Regions from separate parts of the Apibacter raozihei genome, predicted to be linked through region 1. Evidence: riboswitches for the same ligand, from Rfam matches in the RefSeq annotation. Region 1 holds a riboswitch; the other holds the start of a gene.

Region 1 (8,832 bases):
ACCGTTTTTAATGTTTTCACTCATCTCTTTTCTAGGAGATCCGTCGGGCATAAGAGAGTTATATGAAATATTAGTAGCTATATATCCGGGAGTTAATAAAGTGACATAAATATTTTGAGGAGTAACTTCTGCTCTTAGACAATCATAGAAACCATGTAAGGCATGTTTAGAAGAAGCGTAAGCCGATCGCCCAAGTGAGCCTATCTTACCCATTGTGCTACTTGTGACTATAAAATGACCATGTTTTTGCTTATTAAAATAAGGGAGGATTTCTTTAGTTAATTCTACGTAGCTGAAAAAATTCAAATCCATCATTTTCCTATAAACTTCAATATTCGTTTCCGCAACAGAACCTCTGGAACTTGTTCCCCCATTTAGAAATACGTAATCAACAGTATTATAAAATGAAAAAGCTTCTTTTGTTTTTTCATTAAAATCAGAAGAATCAAATAAATCTAGTGGCAGAATTTTATTATTCTCTGGAAATAAAGTTGAGTTCTTAATTCGTAAAAGCTCTTCTTCCCTTCGGGCGCTCAAGATGATTTTGCTGCCTAATTGATTAAAATATACAGCCAGAGCTTCACCGATACCCGAAGATGCACCAACAATCCAAATAACTTTATTTTCAAATATATCTTTCATCCTATTTCAATGTATTTATTTTTAACGCTTATCAGGTAAATATATAATATTTGGTTAAATTAACTCATAAACCTGAGAAAATTCAATGAAAATTAGGTTTTAAAATGTAATTTCTTTAGTACCTTTACAACTTAAAAGTTTAATAAATACAAAAAAATCATGAGTAGAAAGTTTCCTGCCGGTGTTGCAACCGGTTCGTTGGTTAAAGAAATATTTGATTACGCAAAAGAAAAACAATTTGCCTTGCCTGCTTGTAATGTGATTGGTTCCAGTAATATAAATGCGGCCTTAGAAACTGCAGTAAAAGTAAATGCTCCTATTATTATACAATTTTCAAATGGAGGAGCACAGTTCAATGCCGGAAAAGGTTTTAAAAATGATAATGTTAGAGCAGACGTTTTAGGAGCTATAGCAGGAGCTAAACATATTCACACTTTAGCTGAAGCTTATGGTGCTACAGTAATTTTACATACAGACCATTGCGCTAAAAAATTACTTCCTTGGATAGACGGTTTGCTAGATGCAAGTGAAGAATTTTATAAAAAAGAAGGTAAAACACTATACTCTTCACATATGCTGGACTTATCAGAAGAATCTTTAGAAGAAAACCTTGAGATTTCGGCTAAATATTTCGAAAGAATGGCTAAAATGGGAATGACTCTTGAAGTAGAAATAGGAATTACAGGTGGTGAAGAAGACGGAGTGGATAACTCTGATGTTGATAGCTCTAAACTATATACTCAGCCGGAAGATGTTTACAAAACATATCAGGCATTACATTCAATTAGTCCAGACTTCACAATAGCTGCTGCTTTTGGTAATGTTCATGGAGTTTATAAGCCGGGTAATGTTAAATTAGAACCGAAAATATTAAGAAATTCTCAGGAGTATATTCAAAAACAAATTGGCGGTTCTGAAAAACCTATCAACTTTGTATTCCATGGAGGTTCTGGATCTTCTTTGGAGGAAATTAGAGAAGCTATTAGTTACGGAGTAATAAAAATGAATATAGATACAGATTTACAGTTTGCTTATCTTGAAGGAGTAAGAGATTATGTAGAAACTAATATAGAATATCTGAGAACTCAGGTAGGTAACCCAACAGGAGAAGATTCTCCAAATAAAAAATATTATGATCCAAGAGTTTGGGTTCGTAAATCAGAAGAATCTTTTGGGAAAAGACTGGAACAATCCTTTAAAGATTTAAATAATATTGATACTCTTTAATAGTAATTATAAAGTAAAAAAATAGCTGGATTAATAATCTGGCTATTTTTTTTGTATATTTGGTATAAAAATATAAAAATGAGAAAAGGATTAGTTGTATCAACATTAATAGCTTCTTTAGGTTTAATAATATCAGCCTATTTTTTAGGTAATTCTTTCAAAAATAAAAATCTGACTACTTCTATTTCAGTTAAAGGTTTAGGTACTAAAGATTTCATATCTGATTTGATTGTATGGAATGGCGATTTTTCAAAGAAAAGCATGGATTTAAAAACGGCATATTCGGATTTAGAGCAAGATAGGAAAAAAATAAGAGATTATCTGGTGTCAAAAGGGTTCAAAGATAATGAGCTGGTTTTTTCTTCTGTAGATATTAATAAACAGTATGATTATTATAATACAGATGGAGGGAGAAGTTCTGTATTTTCAGGTTATCAATTAGATCAAACAGTGTCCATTGAATCCAAAGATGTCGAAAAAGTTGAAAATTTATCACGTGAAATAACCGAACTAATTAATAGTGGCGTTGAACTTTATTCAAAAGCCCCTTCTTATTATTATACAAAATTAGCGGATTTAAAAATTCAGATGATTGCAGATGCTACTCAAGATGCGAGAAAAAGAGCAGAGGAAATAGCTAAAAATGCAGGAGGTAAATTAGGTAAATTAAAAACAGCAAATTTAGGTGTTTTTCAAATTACAGCACAAAATTCATCTGATGATGAATATTCTTGGGGAGGAACATTTAATACCTCTTCCAAAAATAAAACAGCAAGTGTGACTATTCGATTGGAGTATGAAGTTAAATAGTAAGTATATAAAAACAGATACTTTGACTTTATAAAAAATATAAATAAAAGCTTTTTAAATAAAATTAAATCAAAATAAAAATGAGAGTGTTGCTCTCATTTTTATTTTGTTATAAATCGTAATATTAGATAACTTTTTTTATATATTTGTTTGGTTAAGTTCTTTTCTTAATTTCTTTATCAACCAGAATATGGTGCTGTGTAAAAGCAGAATAATAGGGAATCATGTGTAAATCATGAGCTGTCGCGCAACTGTAAGTAATGTATGAGTTTTATCAATATATACCATTGCCGTAAAAAGTGAGAAGGTAGATAAAATATTACAAGCCAGGAGACCTGCCTATTTTGAATTGACAATGCTTTCGCGATTTGAAGCAAAGGTCGTAGGTTAAATTATAAAGATAAGTATATCCCATAAAATATTTCTGGGAGGTATTTTTATTTCTATATAGTACACCTCATATACTTTACTCTTTTTTGAAAGCATTTTTGAAGTTTAACAATAAGAACTTTTATAGTTTAATCATTTAAAAGTTAAAAAAGATGCAAACACACAATCTTGGCTACCCGCGAATTGGTAGTAACAGAGAACTTAAAAAGGCTTGTGAAAAATTTTGGGCCGGTAAAATATCAGTTGAGGAACTGATGAAAACAGGGAAAGATATCCGATTAGGAAACTGGATGTTACAGAAAAGTGCTGGAATAGAAGTAATACCTTCCAACGATTTTTCGTTTTACGATCAGGTATTGGATATGTCTTTGATGGTAGGAGCCATCCCTAAACGTTACAACAAAATTTTAGTAAAGAGCTCAAACTCTGAACAGGAGTTGTATTTTGCAATGGCAAGAGGATATCAAAAGGAAGGTATTGATATAACTGCAATGGAAATGACCAAATGGTTTGATACTAACTATCATTACATTGTACCTGAATTTGAAAAGAATCAGAAATTTTCTTTATTCTCAACAAAAATTATAGATGAATTTTTAGAAGCAAAACAAGAAGGCATTATTACAAAGCCTGTTATAATAGGTCCTGTATCGTATTTGTTGCTTGGTAAAGAAAAAGAAAAAGATTTCAATAAGATAGAATTAGTAAAAAGTCTTCTGCCGATTTATTTGGAAATCATTGAAAAATTAAAAGAAGCAGGAGTGGAATGGATACAATTCGATGAACCCTTTCTTGCATTAGATATAGACGCTGAAGTAAAGGATGCATTACAATATGTATATACCGAAATTAATAAAAAGTATCCGTTTATCAAGAAAATGATTGCTACTTACTTTGATGGTCTTAAAGATAATTTAGATCTAGCTCTCAGCTTGCCTGTGCAGGCATTACATATAGATTTGGTTCGCTGTCCTGAACAACTTGATGAAGTACTTGACAAGCTTCCGGAAAATATGTCTGTTTCTCTAGGGATTATTGATGGGAGAAACATCTGGAAAAATAATTTTAAGAATTCTTTAAAAATAATTGACAGAGCCTCAGACAAAGTAGGAAAAGATAGAGTGATAATAGCACCTTCCTGTTCTTTAATTCACTGCCCTGTAGATTTGGACTCAGAAACCAACGAAAAAGTTCTTTCTCCGGAAATTAAAGATTGGCTGGCTTTTTCCAAACAAAAAATCAAAGAGGTAGTAACACTTAAACAATTAGCAGAAAAAAAGGATACACCCGAATTTTTAAAAGAATTGGAAGAAAACACAGATTCTGTAAGTAGAAGGAATATTTCTCCGCTTATTCATAATCAAAACGTTCAGGATAGAATTAAAAATATAGAAAAAGTAGAGGATAAAAGACATAATATTTTCTCCGAAAGGAAAGAAAAACAACAAAAAGCTCTGGAATTACCCTTATTTGCTACTACAACTATAGGATCATTTCCACAAACCGCTGAAGTACGCTCGTGGCGTTCAAAAATGAAAAAAGGAGAAATTTCTCTCTCTGAATATGAAGATTTACTAAAGAAAGAAACTGAAAAGGCTATACGTTTTCAGGAAGAAATTGGATTGGATGTTCTCGTTCATGGCGAATTTGAACGAAATGATATGGTTGAATACTTTGGTGAAAGTCTGGAAGGTGTTGCATTTTCAAAAAATGGATGGGTGCAGAGCTATGGAAGCAGATGTGTAAAACCTCCAATCATTTATGGAGATGTTCATCGTCCTGAGCCTATGACTGTGCAATGGTCTGCCTATGCGCAATCTCTTACAGATAAATGGGTTAAGGGTATGTTGACAGGTCCGGTTACTATTTTGCAATGGAGTTTTGTAAGAGACGATCAACCAAGAAAAGATACCTGTTATCAAATAGCATTAGCAATTAGAGATGAAGTCCTTGATTTGGAAAAAGCAGGAATCAATATTATACAGATAGATGAACCTGCTATCAGAGAAGGATTGCCTTTAAGAAAAGCAGATTGGGAAAACTATCTTAATTGGGCAATTAAAGCATTTAGAATTTCGTCTTGTGGTGTAAAGGATGAAACGCAGATTCATACGCATATGTGCTATTCTGAGTTCAACGATATCATAGAGAATATAGCTGATATGGATGCAGATGTAATTACTATAGAATGTTCTCGTTCTAACATGGAGTTATTAGATGTATTTTCTAAATTCAATTATCCAAATGATATTGGGCCGGGTGTTTATGATATTCATTCACCAAGGGTTCCTTCGAGAGAAGAAATGGTAAATCTTATGAAGAAAGCCGAAGAAGAAATTCCTACAAATCAATTATGGATTAATCCTGATTGTGGTTTAAAAACCAGAGGCTGGGATGAAACAAAAAAAGCTCTTATAGAAATGGTAGCAGCTGCTGAAGAAATGAGAGCTTCGCATGTATAAACAATAAAATAATAAATATGGATCTAAACCTGGAAGAAAGAAAGAAAAAATCGGAATCAAGAATTTTAAAAGCTGTATTTCCTGGTACAACAAATCATTATGACACTTTATTCGGAGGAACTGCTATGCAGTGGATGGATGAAGTTGCTTTTATTACAGCGACAAGATTTTGCCACAAGCAAATGGTTACCGTTAGAAGTGATAAAATTGATTTTAAAAAATCCATACCTGCAGGAACAATTGTGGAACTGATTGGGAATGTAATAGAAATTGGAAACACCAGTTTAAAAGTAAAAGTGGAAATATTTATTGAACAAATGTATTATGAACATAGAGAAAAAGCTGTTACTGGTGAATTTACTTTTGTTGCTGTAGGAGATGATAAAAGGCCGGTTTCTGTTTTAGATTAAAACAGAAAGGTTTTATCTAGTTTTGTTTAAAATGAGCTGAAAGTTAAAGACTTTTGGCTCATTTTTTATAATCTGTTTAATTAAAAACGTATAGTCAATTAAATGAGCTAAGAAAAATTAGACAATTTGTAAGATAAAATTTATAATTTTGTATTCAACACTAATTTACATAAGGTAATGGATTTAAAAAATGCTTTTTTCGGTAGTTTTAATTTGGTTGACAACATTTTTATTGGAATAAAACTTGTTGTAGCATTTATAGCTGTTTTAGTTTACATTAAGCTTATTGGGCGAACAATCCTAAATCAGGTATCAGGTATAGACCTTATTCAGAATATTGTTTTAGGAGGTCTCGTCGGAGGGATATTATACAATCCGGGTATTTCTATATTAGAGTTTGGGATAGTCTTATTGATATGGACCATAATTATATATTTTATTGCTTTTTTTTCGAAAAAATATAGCCGTTTAAGAGGATTGATTGAAGGGCCTATTATTCCCTTGGTACTTAAAGGAAAACTCAATGTTGAAGGATTTAAAAAAGCAAAAATGGATATTATGACCTATGCAAACGTTTTGAAAAATGATGGAATCTATGATATATCTAAAGTGTATTTTGCACAAATGGAGCAAGATGGGTCGATTACAGCTTTTACAGATGATTATGACAAATACGCAGTTTTATTAGTTATAGAAGGGGAAATTAATCATGTTTATCTGGAAGGAATAGATAAAACGGAAGACTGGCTTAAGGAAGAGCTTAAAAAAGAAGGATATGAAGACGTATCCGAAATTTTTTTAGCACAGTGGTCGCCTGAAAAATTTTTTATTGTTCCAAAAAGCCAGGATCATAAGATAAAGATAAATAAATAAACTTATCTTATAGCTATCTCAAAAAATTTCTCATTTTCAATAAAACCTTCCAAAATGTCATTTTCCTTTACAGCTGAAACACCAGAAGGAGTTCCGGTAAAAATAATATCTCCGGTTTTTAATGTAAAAAACTGGGATATATAAGAAACGAGCGTATTAAAAGGAAAAAGCATATCGGAAGAATTTCCTTGCTGTTGCATATTTCCGTTTTTTAATAAAGAAAAATTAACATTTTCTAGATTGACTTTATCTTTAGTAACAAAATTTCCAATTAAAGCGGAATGATCAAAAGCTTTAGATATTTCCCAAGGAAGACCTTTATCCTTAAGTTTATCCTGTAAGTCGCGAGCAGTAAAATCAATTCCAAGGCCTATTTCGGAGTAATAATTTTCAGCGAATTCAGGTTGAATATACTTTCCTGTTTTACATATTTTCAGCAATAATTCGACTTCATGCTGTAAATTATCACTAAATTCAGGAATATAAAAATCTTCACCCGGTCTAAGTATTGCTGTGTCCGGTTTTAAAAATAATACAGGTTCTTTAGGAATGTCATTATTAAGCTCCTTAGCATGATTGCTATAGTTTCTTCCCACACATATAATTTTCATAATACACTTTTTAATTTAGTTCTTGTAAATATTTTTTTTGAATATAAAGGAAAATCAGCATTCATTAACCAAGAATAATAACCTTGATCAGATTTAAAAATTTCTTTTAATTTTTTCCCTTTGTGTTTTCCAAAATTAAAAATCTCATCGCCCTCTTTATCCAGGCCTACAAAACCGGCTAAATCAGCATTTTTATTCTGAGTGGTAAACTCATGCAGAAACTTCATGTCATTTTCAACAGCATCATATTTTTCTACTTGAGCCTTTAAAACCTCATAAGTAGCTAAGGTATCAGCAGATGCGGAATGAGCATTTTCAAGATCAGAATCACAATAAAACTTATACGCAGCAGCTAAAGTTCTAGGTTCCATTTTGTGAAAAATAACCTGTACATCAATAGGACGATGTTTTTTAATATCAAATTCAAAATCATTTCGTAATAGTTCTTCAGCAAGTAAAGGAATATCAAAACGATTAGAATTGTATCCAGCCAGATCAGAATCTTTAATCATTTCTAATATCTGAGGAGCTATGTCTTTAAATATTGGAGCATTTTCAACATCCGTATCATAAATACCATGTATAAGAGATGATTCTTTAGGAATGGGTATCTGGGGATTGACTTTCCATGTTTTACTTTCTTTGGACTGATTGGGATTGACCTTTAAAATACTTATTTCAACTATTCGGTCTTTACTGACATTAATTCCGGTAGTTTCCAGATCAAAAAAGCAGATTGATTTATGTAGTTTTAGTTCCATTAGATATTATTTTTTTTCTGAATAAGATTGATATGATTATATATAGGAATACTATAATTGGGATTGCTGAAATTTGAAGTAAAAGTAATAAAACAACACACAGAATGATAAATGAAAAAACAAGCGAATTATCTTTCCATTTCAAACTCTTAAATTTTAATGCTAACAGAGGAAGATTAGCAACAAGAATATAGGAACTTAAAATTGTGAGAAAAAAAAGAATCAGACTATTATTCCAGAATATAGTTGAATTTTTTTCGATAATCCAATAAATAGCAAAGATAAAAATAGTATTAGCAGGAGTAGGCAACCCTTTAAAATAATAGCTTTGTTCTTCGTCAAGATTGAATTTTGCCAAACGTAAAGCCGAAAATAATGTGATTAACAGCCCAAAAAAAGGAAATATAGAATGAGCCGTAAGTGTAAATGATTGAGAAAGAAAACTATTCAAAATTAAATTACCACCTAGCAATTTAAACATTAATATTCCTGGTAATAAGCCAAAGGTAACCATGTCAGCAAGACTATCCAATTCTTTACCTAAAGGACCGGAAGCTCGTACAGCTCTAGCAACAAAACCATCAAAAAAATCAAAAATCAGAGAAGCAATAAGTAAATACAAAATAAGTGAGGTAGGAGCATTAAT
Region 2 (8,832 bases), 1.4 Mb from region 1:
TCCAATTATTTTATTATTACTGAAGATGATGTTTGGTTTACAAAATCAATTAACGTAGATCTTCTTTCAAAAATAATGAAAGATAAAAATATTTCGCTACTTAAGTTGGGATGGTTAGGAAAGAAAAATAAAAAGAATGAATCCATGACAATAGCTGATGATGTTTTAGCGAATCAAATCGACTTATTTACTGCTCCTTACTTTATAATGAATATGTATTTTTTTAATAAATACAAATTTTTTAGCCTGCTTTATAAACTACGATTTGTTAATAATGAAAGTATCGGAAAATACTGGGAGTTAAACTCTATACTCATGGGAATGTATAAAAAAGAATACTGGCTTAAAATATGGCAAAATAACAATGGGAAAGTAAATGAAATTCGACAATTGCTCAACGCTTCTATGTACTATCGAAAGCATAAAAATAATAAAAACTTAATCTGCCAGCTTAAAACTGAGGCTATGCAAACAACATTTGTTTCTTCTTCAACTAATTCATACCATTCTTACGGTTTTAATTTTGATGTAAATATTTTTAATCATATTATTAATGAAAAGTGGTATTGCGACAATTTTAATCCAATTGAAAATTATCCTAATGATTTTTCAGAAACTTATATTACCAGTTTTCTAGATGAAGCACAAAACCCAAAAGCAAAATCAGATGAATGGAAAAAATGGGCTGAAAAATTTAAAGATCAATATAGGGTACAAGGATGTGAAGTAGACAATAATTAATCAGCATTTATTTATTTATCTTTTTTATGTTTTGATTAATATATTCCCATTCTTCAGGGGTAATTTGGTCAAAAATATTAAATTCTCCAGCACCTTGAAGCCATTCTCCTCCATCGATTGTTACAACTTCACCGTTTATAAATGAAGAATAATCTGAAATAAGAAAAGCTGCTAAATTGGACAATTCCTGATGTTCGCCTACTCTTTTCAATGGGTTTTTACTAGTTAAATCAAATTTTTCTTTTAAATGCCCAGGTAATAACCGTTCCCAGGCTCCTTTAGTGGGAAAAGGACCCGGAGCAATCGCATTAAACCTTATCTTGTATTTCCCCCATTCCACAGCCAAAGAACGTGTCATTGCTAGAACTCCTGCTTTAGCCATTGCTGATGGGACAACATAACCAGAACCTGTCCATGAGTAGGTAGTTACAATACTCAACACGGTACCTGGCAAGTTATTCTTAATCCAATATTTACCTATTGCCAACGTACAATTTTTACTACCTTTTAATACAATATCAATTATTATATCAAAAGCCCTGGATGATAATCTCTCAGTCGGAGAAATAAAGTTTCCAGCAGCGTTATTTACTAAGATATCAATTTTACCCAAATGATCAATTACAAAGTCAACCATAGTTTCAACAGCCTCATATTCTCTAACATCCAAAGCATAAGTAAGAATTTCACCCTGCTCACATTCAGTTCTTAATTGCTGAGCAGTTTCATTTAATTTATCTGAATTTCTGGAAACAATGACTACTTTAGCTCCCAATGTAAGAAAATATTGTGTCATGGATTTTCCCAAGCCCGTTCCTCCTCCCGTAACTATAACCACTTTACCTTCAAGTGTTCCGGGCATCATCATTCCTTGATTATAGTTCATCATTTATATGTTTTGTTTATAGTAAATATAAAAAAAATAAGCAGTGATACTGCTTATTTTTCCATTTTTATTTTATTAAAAATTAATTTTCATCTTCCTCTTCGTACTTATCAATTTCGGCATCGCAAAAATCAAAAGCTTGCTGAAGTAATTCGTTTACCTCATTGGTAACATCTTCTTCTTCTCCTTCCAATTGATCGAACCATTCTACTTCTTCTTCCTCTACGTTTAAAATAAAACGAGGATATTCTGTGTGTACTACAAACAAGTCATCAGGAAAGTTAGAGTTGTCTGCAATTAAAAATTTTGGTAATTCCATTTTCTATTTAAATTTAAATTTAATCGTCTAATAAATCTTTTAGCTTAATCAGTTCTGCCTTAACCGCTTGTAAACGGGTAATAATTTCTATTTTTTTTGATATATTTGATTGAGTACTCAATACGGTTCTTGCCCCATCTAAAGTATACCCTTTTTCCTTAACCAAATGATAAATAAGTCTCAGATTTTTTATATCTTCCGGTGTAAAAAATCTATCTCCTTTTTTATTTTTTTTTGGAGCAATTATATCAAACTCCTTCTCCCAGAATCTTATAAGAGAAGTATTTACCTGAAAAGCCTGTGCGACTTCTCCAATTGAGTAATACAATTTTTCAGGAAGTTGGATATTCATGATTCAAATCTATGATATTTTATTTACTTAATAAAAAATAATTGGCGAAGTAATTTAAATCTTTATATTTGTAAGTGATTGGTGTTTATCTGTTTTTATTTTCAAACAATATAAACTTAAAGGGAAATCCGGTGTAAATCCGGAACAGGCCCGCTACTGTAATCTCGCTATGTAATTTCAGAGATGTATTGAATCCATATTCATATACAATTCTTTTAAATGGGGAAAGTCAGAAAACCTGCCAAATCTATCGAAATATAGTTTTATAAGCTTTCGAGGAACAAAGCTGTAAACAATTTAAGTAATATTAAAATGTATTGCTTTTGCTGTTTATTCACTTATTCCAAGCTGCAAATTTATATTTCATAAATATAGCTAATTACGAATGAACAGGAATAACAACATATTATTTTCCATAACCTTAATTTTTATTTCCACTTTTCTTTTTTCCCAGAATATTACTGATTCTGAAGAAAAAGACATTTCTGAGATTATTATTGAAGGAAAGAAACAAAATGATAATATAATTCCATATCAAAAGTTGTCCGGTAAAGAATTGGAAAAACTTAACAGCGTTACTGTTGCTGATGCTATCCGATTTTTTTCAGGTGTACAGTTAAAGGATTACGGAGGTATTGGCGGCATGAAAACGGTTAATATAAGAGGAATGGGTAGCCAGCACGTAGGTGTGTTTTATGACGGAATTCAGTTAGGTAATGCCCAGAACGGAACTGTTGATTTAGGAAAATTTTCATTAGACAATCTGGAATCCATTTCGTTGTACAATGGTCAGAAAAGTCAAATTCTTCAGACAGCTAAAGACTATAGTACTGCAGGAAGTATTTACTTAAAAAGTAAAAAGCCTGATTTTAAAATAAATAAAAAAACTAATTTAATAGTTAGCTATCGATCAGGTTCATTTTCACTTGTAAATCCTTCATTTATATGGGAGCAAAAAATTTCACCTTTTATTAGTACCTCTCTAAGTATTGACTTTCTCAATTCAAGCGGAAAATATAAATTTCGTCAGACTATGAGGACCTCAGGAGGTGCTATCGCTTGGGATACCACTGCAATCCGAAAAAATGGAAACATAAATGCGATAAGAGCAGAGGCAGGTATATTTGGAAATATTTACCGCGGAAAATGGAATTTTAAAAGCTATTATTATGACTCTGAAAGAGGCATTCCTACGGCTATTGTTAAAAACGTATATGAAAAAAAACAAAAACAGTGGGATACAAATTTTTTCATTCAGGGTTCTTTTGAAAAAGAAATAACTGATAAATACAAACTACTCCTAAACAGCAAATTTGCATATGACTATACTCATTATCTTAGCAATGATGAGTCTACTAAATACATAAATAATATTTATAAGCAAAAAGAATTTTATTTTTCACTAGCTCAAAAATATTCTTTATTACCATTTTGGGATTTAGGATTATCCGCAGACTATCAATATAACTCTCTGGATGCTAATCTTTACCAATTTGCTTACCCGGAAAGAAACACAGAACTTGTAGCACTGGCTAGTAATATTCAATTAAAACGCCTGAAATTTCAGGCCAGTGTTTTAGGAACATTTATTCAGGAAAAAATAAATAATAAATTATCTACACAGGCTTCACCTGATAAAAATGAATTTACTCCTACTCTTTTTCTTAGTTATAAGCCTTTTATCAAGAGTGATTTTACACTTCATGGCTTTTATAAGAGAATATTCAGGGCACCTACTTTTAATGATCTATACTATACAGAAATCGGTACTTCTAATTTAAAACCAGAATATACAACACAGTATGATTTCGGAATTAATTACAGTCAGGACTTTTCTTCCTCTGTAGTCAAAAATTGGGGATTTTCTGCCGATATCTATTATAATGAAGTCAGAGATAAAATTATTGCATTGGCTATACAGCCTTTCAGGTGGTCTATGATCAATTTAGGTGAAACTCGTATTAAAGGTATAGAAATATCTACCCAGGCATCGGTATTATTTCAGAAAGAGATGTTGATTAATCTGAAAGCAGTTTATACTTATGAAGATGCACAGGATGTTACATCACCTAAAGATAGTTATTATAAAAATCAAATTCCATATATACCATGGAACAGTGGCAGCTTATTGGCTGGGCTGATATTTAAAAAATGGGATTTAAATTACAGTTTTATATACACCGGTGAAAGATACAATATGTCTGCTAATATTCCAGATAATTACGAAAAAGAATGGTATACCCATGATTTATCTCTATCTCATACCATTCAAGCCAGTCATTTTAAGTTTAAAATAGCGGCTGAAGTTAATAATATTTTCGATAGACAGTATTATGTTATAAGAAATTATCCTATGCCTGGAAGAAATTACAGGCTTTCATTACGTATAAATTTATAAATTAAAAATATGAACTTTAAAAAATTACTTTTTCTTTTATTTGCAGTATTCAGTCTTATTTCCTGTAATAACGATGATATTTGGAGTGAGGCTTCCGACACAGTCACTTTAGGCAACGGATTATTTGTTCTAAATGAAGGTGCCATGGGTAATAATAACGCCTCACTGGATTTTTTAAATCTGGATACCGGAGAATATACATTAAGTGTTTATACAAAGGTAAATCCTGATATAGTAAATAAGCTGGGTGATATTGGTAATGATCTTCGAATATATAATGGAAAACTCTATGCGGTAATCAACGGTTCTAATTATATTGAAGTTATGGACGCCCAGACCGCCAAACATCTGGGACAAATAAAAATCAACAATTGCAGAAGCATTGTCTTTAATAATGGGTATGCCTATGTTACTTCATTTAACGGTCCTATTGTTTCCGGTCAAAAACGAACAGGTATTGTTTATAAAATAAATACTGCCGACTTATCTATAGTTAATGAAGTTGCCGTGGGTTATCAGCCGGAAGAAATGGCTATTGCTAATAATAAATTATATGTAGCTAACTCAGGAGGATATACACAGGATGATTTAGATAATACTGTATCCATTATTGATTTAAATACCTTTACGGAAACTCAGCGTAAAGTGGTTGCTCCTAATTTGTGGAGAGTGAGAACCGATAAAAATAATAAGGTATGGATTTCATCTAGAGGCAATGCACCCGGTTTGTCTGTTTTATCTCCGGAAAATGATGAAATAATAAAAACTTTTAATATTACGGTAAGTGATATGGCTTTTTATCAGGATAAACTTTATTACTATGGTACCGAATGGGTGGGAAGTACATCAACTAATCAATATGGGGTGATTGATATTACTACTCAAATAAAAATTGCTGATCGCTTTTTGGATGAATCCACACAATCTGAAATTAAAACTCCTTATGGTATAACTATCAACCCTAAAAATGGTGATATATTTATTGCAGATGCAACCAATTATTATTCACCAGGTAAATTGTACCGATTCAATTCAAGCGGAACTTTATTATCTGAAAATCAGACAGGAGTTATACCGGGACATTTCGCTTTCTTAACTAAATAGTTTCCATGAAAACTAATTATATAAAAAACGTAGGGATACTTTGTTTATCCCTTTTCATTTTCTATTCATGTCACAATGATGAAATTTCGGCATTGGATCCTGAAAACGACCGTATCACTACTCCTGAAGATATTGATACGGATGGATTATATATTCTTAATGAAGGAAATATGGGCTATAATAAAGCATCTATAGATTATTTCGATTATACTAAAGGAACTTACTCAAAAAATATTTATGGAAAAGCTAATCCTTCAGTAGTTGGAAATTTAGGAGATGTAGGCAATGATATTCAAATATATGGTTCTAAACTATATGCAGTTATCAACGTATCTAATTACGTTGAAGTAATGAATGCAAAAAATGCAACACATATCGCAGAAATTAAAATTCCTAATTGCCGTTATATAATATTTGATAAAGGGTATGCATACATCTCATCGTATGCAGGGCCTGTAGGAATGGATCCTAACGCCCAGTTGGGGTATATAGCCAAAGTAGACACTGCTACTTTTGAGATAATTTCAAAAGAAACAGTGGGTTACCAACCAGAAGAGATGACTATAGCTAATAATAAATTATACGTAGCCAATTCCGGAGGTTATCGTGCTCCTGACTATGATCACACTGTTTCTGTCATCGATCTTTCTACTTTTAAAGAAATAAAAAAAATAGAAGTGGATATTAATCTATGGAAAATAAAAAAAGATAAAAATAATAAACTTTGGGTTACTTCTCGCGGAAACTATAACGATATTCCTTCTAAGACTTTTATTATTGATCCCGAAACGGACAACGTTGAAAAAAAATTAGATATTCCAATTTCTGATATGGCTTTTATAGACGATAAAATTTATTTTTTTAGTTACCAATGGAGTACAAAAGATAAAATTAAAACTTATGGTATCATTGATATAAATACTCAAAAAATCATTTCTGACCAATTTATCAAAAATAATGTAGAAAGCCAGATAACTGTCCCTTATGGCATAACGATAAATTCCGATAATGGAGATATCTTTATAACTGATGCTAAAAATTATGTAAGTCCCGGAACAATTTATTGCTTTGATAAATTTGGTTATTTAAAATGGAAAGCCGTTACGGGAGATATTCCCGGACATTTTGCCTTTTTACCTAAAAACTTAAAAAAATAGCCTATGAAAAAAATTATTTATATTTTTAATTTTACTTTACTTTTAGCTTCTACTATTAGTTGCTCTGGTGATGATTCTTCGGATACGGAACAAACAGAAAACATTGGAATTAATGACAGCTACAGTGTTAATAGATTAAAATTGTTGACTCTATCCCCACAATCAACGGCCGAATCCCCTACCACATTTGAATGGATTATTCAAAGCAAAACTACCCTAAAGGACTCTGTTAATATTAAAAATCAACAGTTGGAATTTCTTGCTTTGTATACAGGAGCATATCCTGTAATTTTAAAAATTACTCGGGGAAATGATGTCTTTACTAAACAAATATACATTTATGTAACTTTAGAAACGCCGTCTTACAGTCGTTATATTTCAAAAGTATATGATTTTTTTCCTGCTGTTGGCCAATTTACTAATACTTTACCTGAATGGATAGCTGGTGATTCAAGGGAAACTATGATAAAAAAAGCAGACCAGACATTAACAGGTCCCAATCCCGGAATGATTAGTTTAGGTGGATTTGGCGGTTATGTTATTTTTGGTTTTGACCATACTATAATTAATATAAAAGGAAAAAAAGATTTTAAAGTTTTAGGTAATGCCTTCTGGAGTAATGCTCTACCGAATGAAAGAGGTGGAAGTAGTGAGCCCGGTATTATAATGGTTTCTTATGATAAAAATAAGAATGGTATTCCGGATGATGATTGGTTTGAAATGGCTGGTAGTGAATATTATAAACAAGAAACTATTAAGAACTATTCACTGACATATTATCAGCCACAAAAGCCTGAAACGGCTGAGGTAAATCCAACTTACATAAAATGGATGGATAATCAGGGAAATACGGGTTTTAAAACAAAAAATCAATTTCATTCACAAAGCTATTACCCTGAATGGGTTAATTCGTCATCTTTAACATATACAGGAACCAAGCTACAGGATAATTATTACGATCTTAGCGGAAATGGTACTAACTGGATAGGAAAATCTTATGAATTTGGATATGCTGATAATGTACCCAACGACGATGATGCTTCGAATATTGATATTGACTGGGCGGTAGATAAATACGGAAATAAAGTGAGTTTACCTGGTATTGATTTTATAAAGGTTTATACAGGCGTCAATCAGGAAGCCGGAAATTTAGGAGAGGTTTCAACGGAAGTTACCGGAGCTTACGATCTTCATATAAAATAACAACAATAATAATAACTAATATAATTTAATGAAAAAACATTTATCCTTTTTTGCTTTCATCTTCTTTTTGGTAATAAGTTACTCTCAGGATTATTCAAAAGGAATATTTATAATTAATGAAGGCTGGTTCGGGCATGATAACGGCTCTGTAAATTTTTTAAACGATCAGGGCCAGTTTACTTATAATGCCTATAAATCAGCAAATGAAAATCTCTATACACTAGGAACCACCACCCAGTTTGCTACTATATATGGAGATCAGTTTTATTTTGTTTCCAAACAAGAGGGTAAAGGGGATTATTCCGGTAAAAAAATAGTGATTTCAGATTCAAAAAACCTTTTGAAAAAAGCGGAACTAACCCTCCCAGCTGATGGGAGATCTTTTGTAGGAGTTGATGAATCTAAAGGTTATATTGCGACTTCTAATGGTATCTATATTTTAAACCTACAAGAAATGTCTTTAGGAGATCTTATTGAAGGAAGTAATGGTTCACAGGTAGGGAATATGATACGAACTTCTCAATACGTATTTGCAGTAAAACAAAATACGGGAATCATAATTATTGATCCATCAAACAATTCTGTTATAAAAACTCTTTCGGGAAGCTATACTACAATTGTTCAATCTAAAAACGGAGATGTGTGGGCAGGTGCAGGCAGCAAACTTGTAAA

What was found. A riboswitch is a leader RNA that binds a small molecule or an ion and turns the genes downstream of it on or off. The one in region 1 is predicted to bind cobalamin.
Region 2: another riboswitch for cobalamin. It lies ahead of EOV51_RS13560 (TonB-dependent receptor); the one in region 1 lies ahead of metE (5-methyltetrahydropteroyltriglutamate--homocysteine S-methyltransferase).

Annotation. Positions count from the first base shown of each region.
Region 1 covers NZ_CP034930.1:1,140,482-1,149,313, forward strand. The annotation lists gene EOV51_RS05260 (SDR family NAD(P)-dependent oxidoreductase) at 1-642, opposite strand, end outside; gene fbaA (class II fructose-bisphosphate aldolase) at 802-1,869, shown strand; gene EOV51_RS05270 (SIMPL domain-containing protein) at 1,948-2,679, shown strand; cobalamin riboswitch at 2,853-3,036, shown strand; gene metE (5-methyltetrahydropteroyltriglutamate--homocysteine S-methyltransferase) at 3,222-5,531, shown strand; gene EOV51_RS05280 (acyl-CoA thioesterase) at 5,549-5,941, shown strand; gene EOV51_RS05285 (DUF421 domain-containing protein) at 6,119-6,814, shown strand; gene EOV51_RS05290 (fumarylacetoacetate hydrolase family protein) at 6,817-7,425, opposite strand; gene EOV51_RS05295 (3'-5' exonuclease) at 7,422-8,186, opposite strand; gene EOV51_RS05300 (CDP-alcohol phosphatidyltransferase family protein) at 8,167-8,832, opposite strand, start outside.
Region 2 covers NZ_CP034930.1:3,042,829-3,051,660, forward strand. The annotation lists gene EOV51_RS13540 (glycosyltransferase family 2 protein) at 1-741, shown strand, start outside; gene EOV51_RS13545 (SDR family oxidoreductase) at 749-1,627, opposite strand; gene EOV51_RS13550 (hypothetical protein) at 1,710-1,946, opposite strand; gene EOV51_RS13555 (MerR family transcriptional regulator) at 1,966-2,298, opposite strand; cobalamin riboswitch at 2,361-2,558, shown strand; gene EOV51_RS13560 (TonB-dependent receptor) at 2,684-4,696, shown strand; gene EOV51_RS13565 (YncE family protein) at 4,706-5,800, shown strand; gene EOV51_RS13570 (YncE family protein) at 5,806-6,957, shown strand; gene EOV51_RS13575 (cell surface protein) at 6,961-8,160, shown strand; gene EOV51_RS13580 (T9SS type A sorting domain-containing protein) at 8,189-8,832, shown strand, end outside.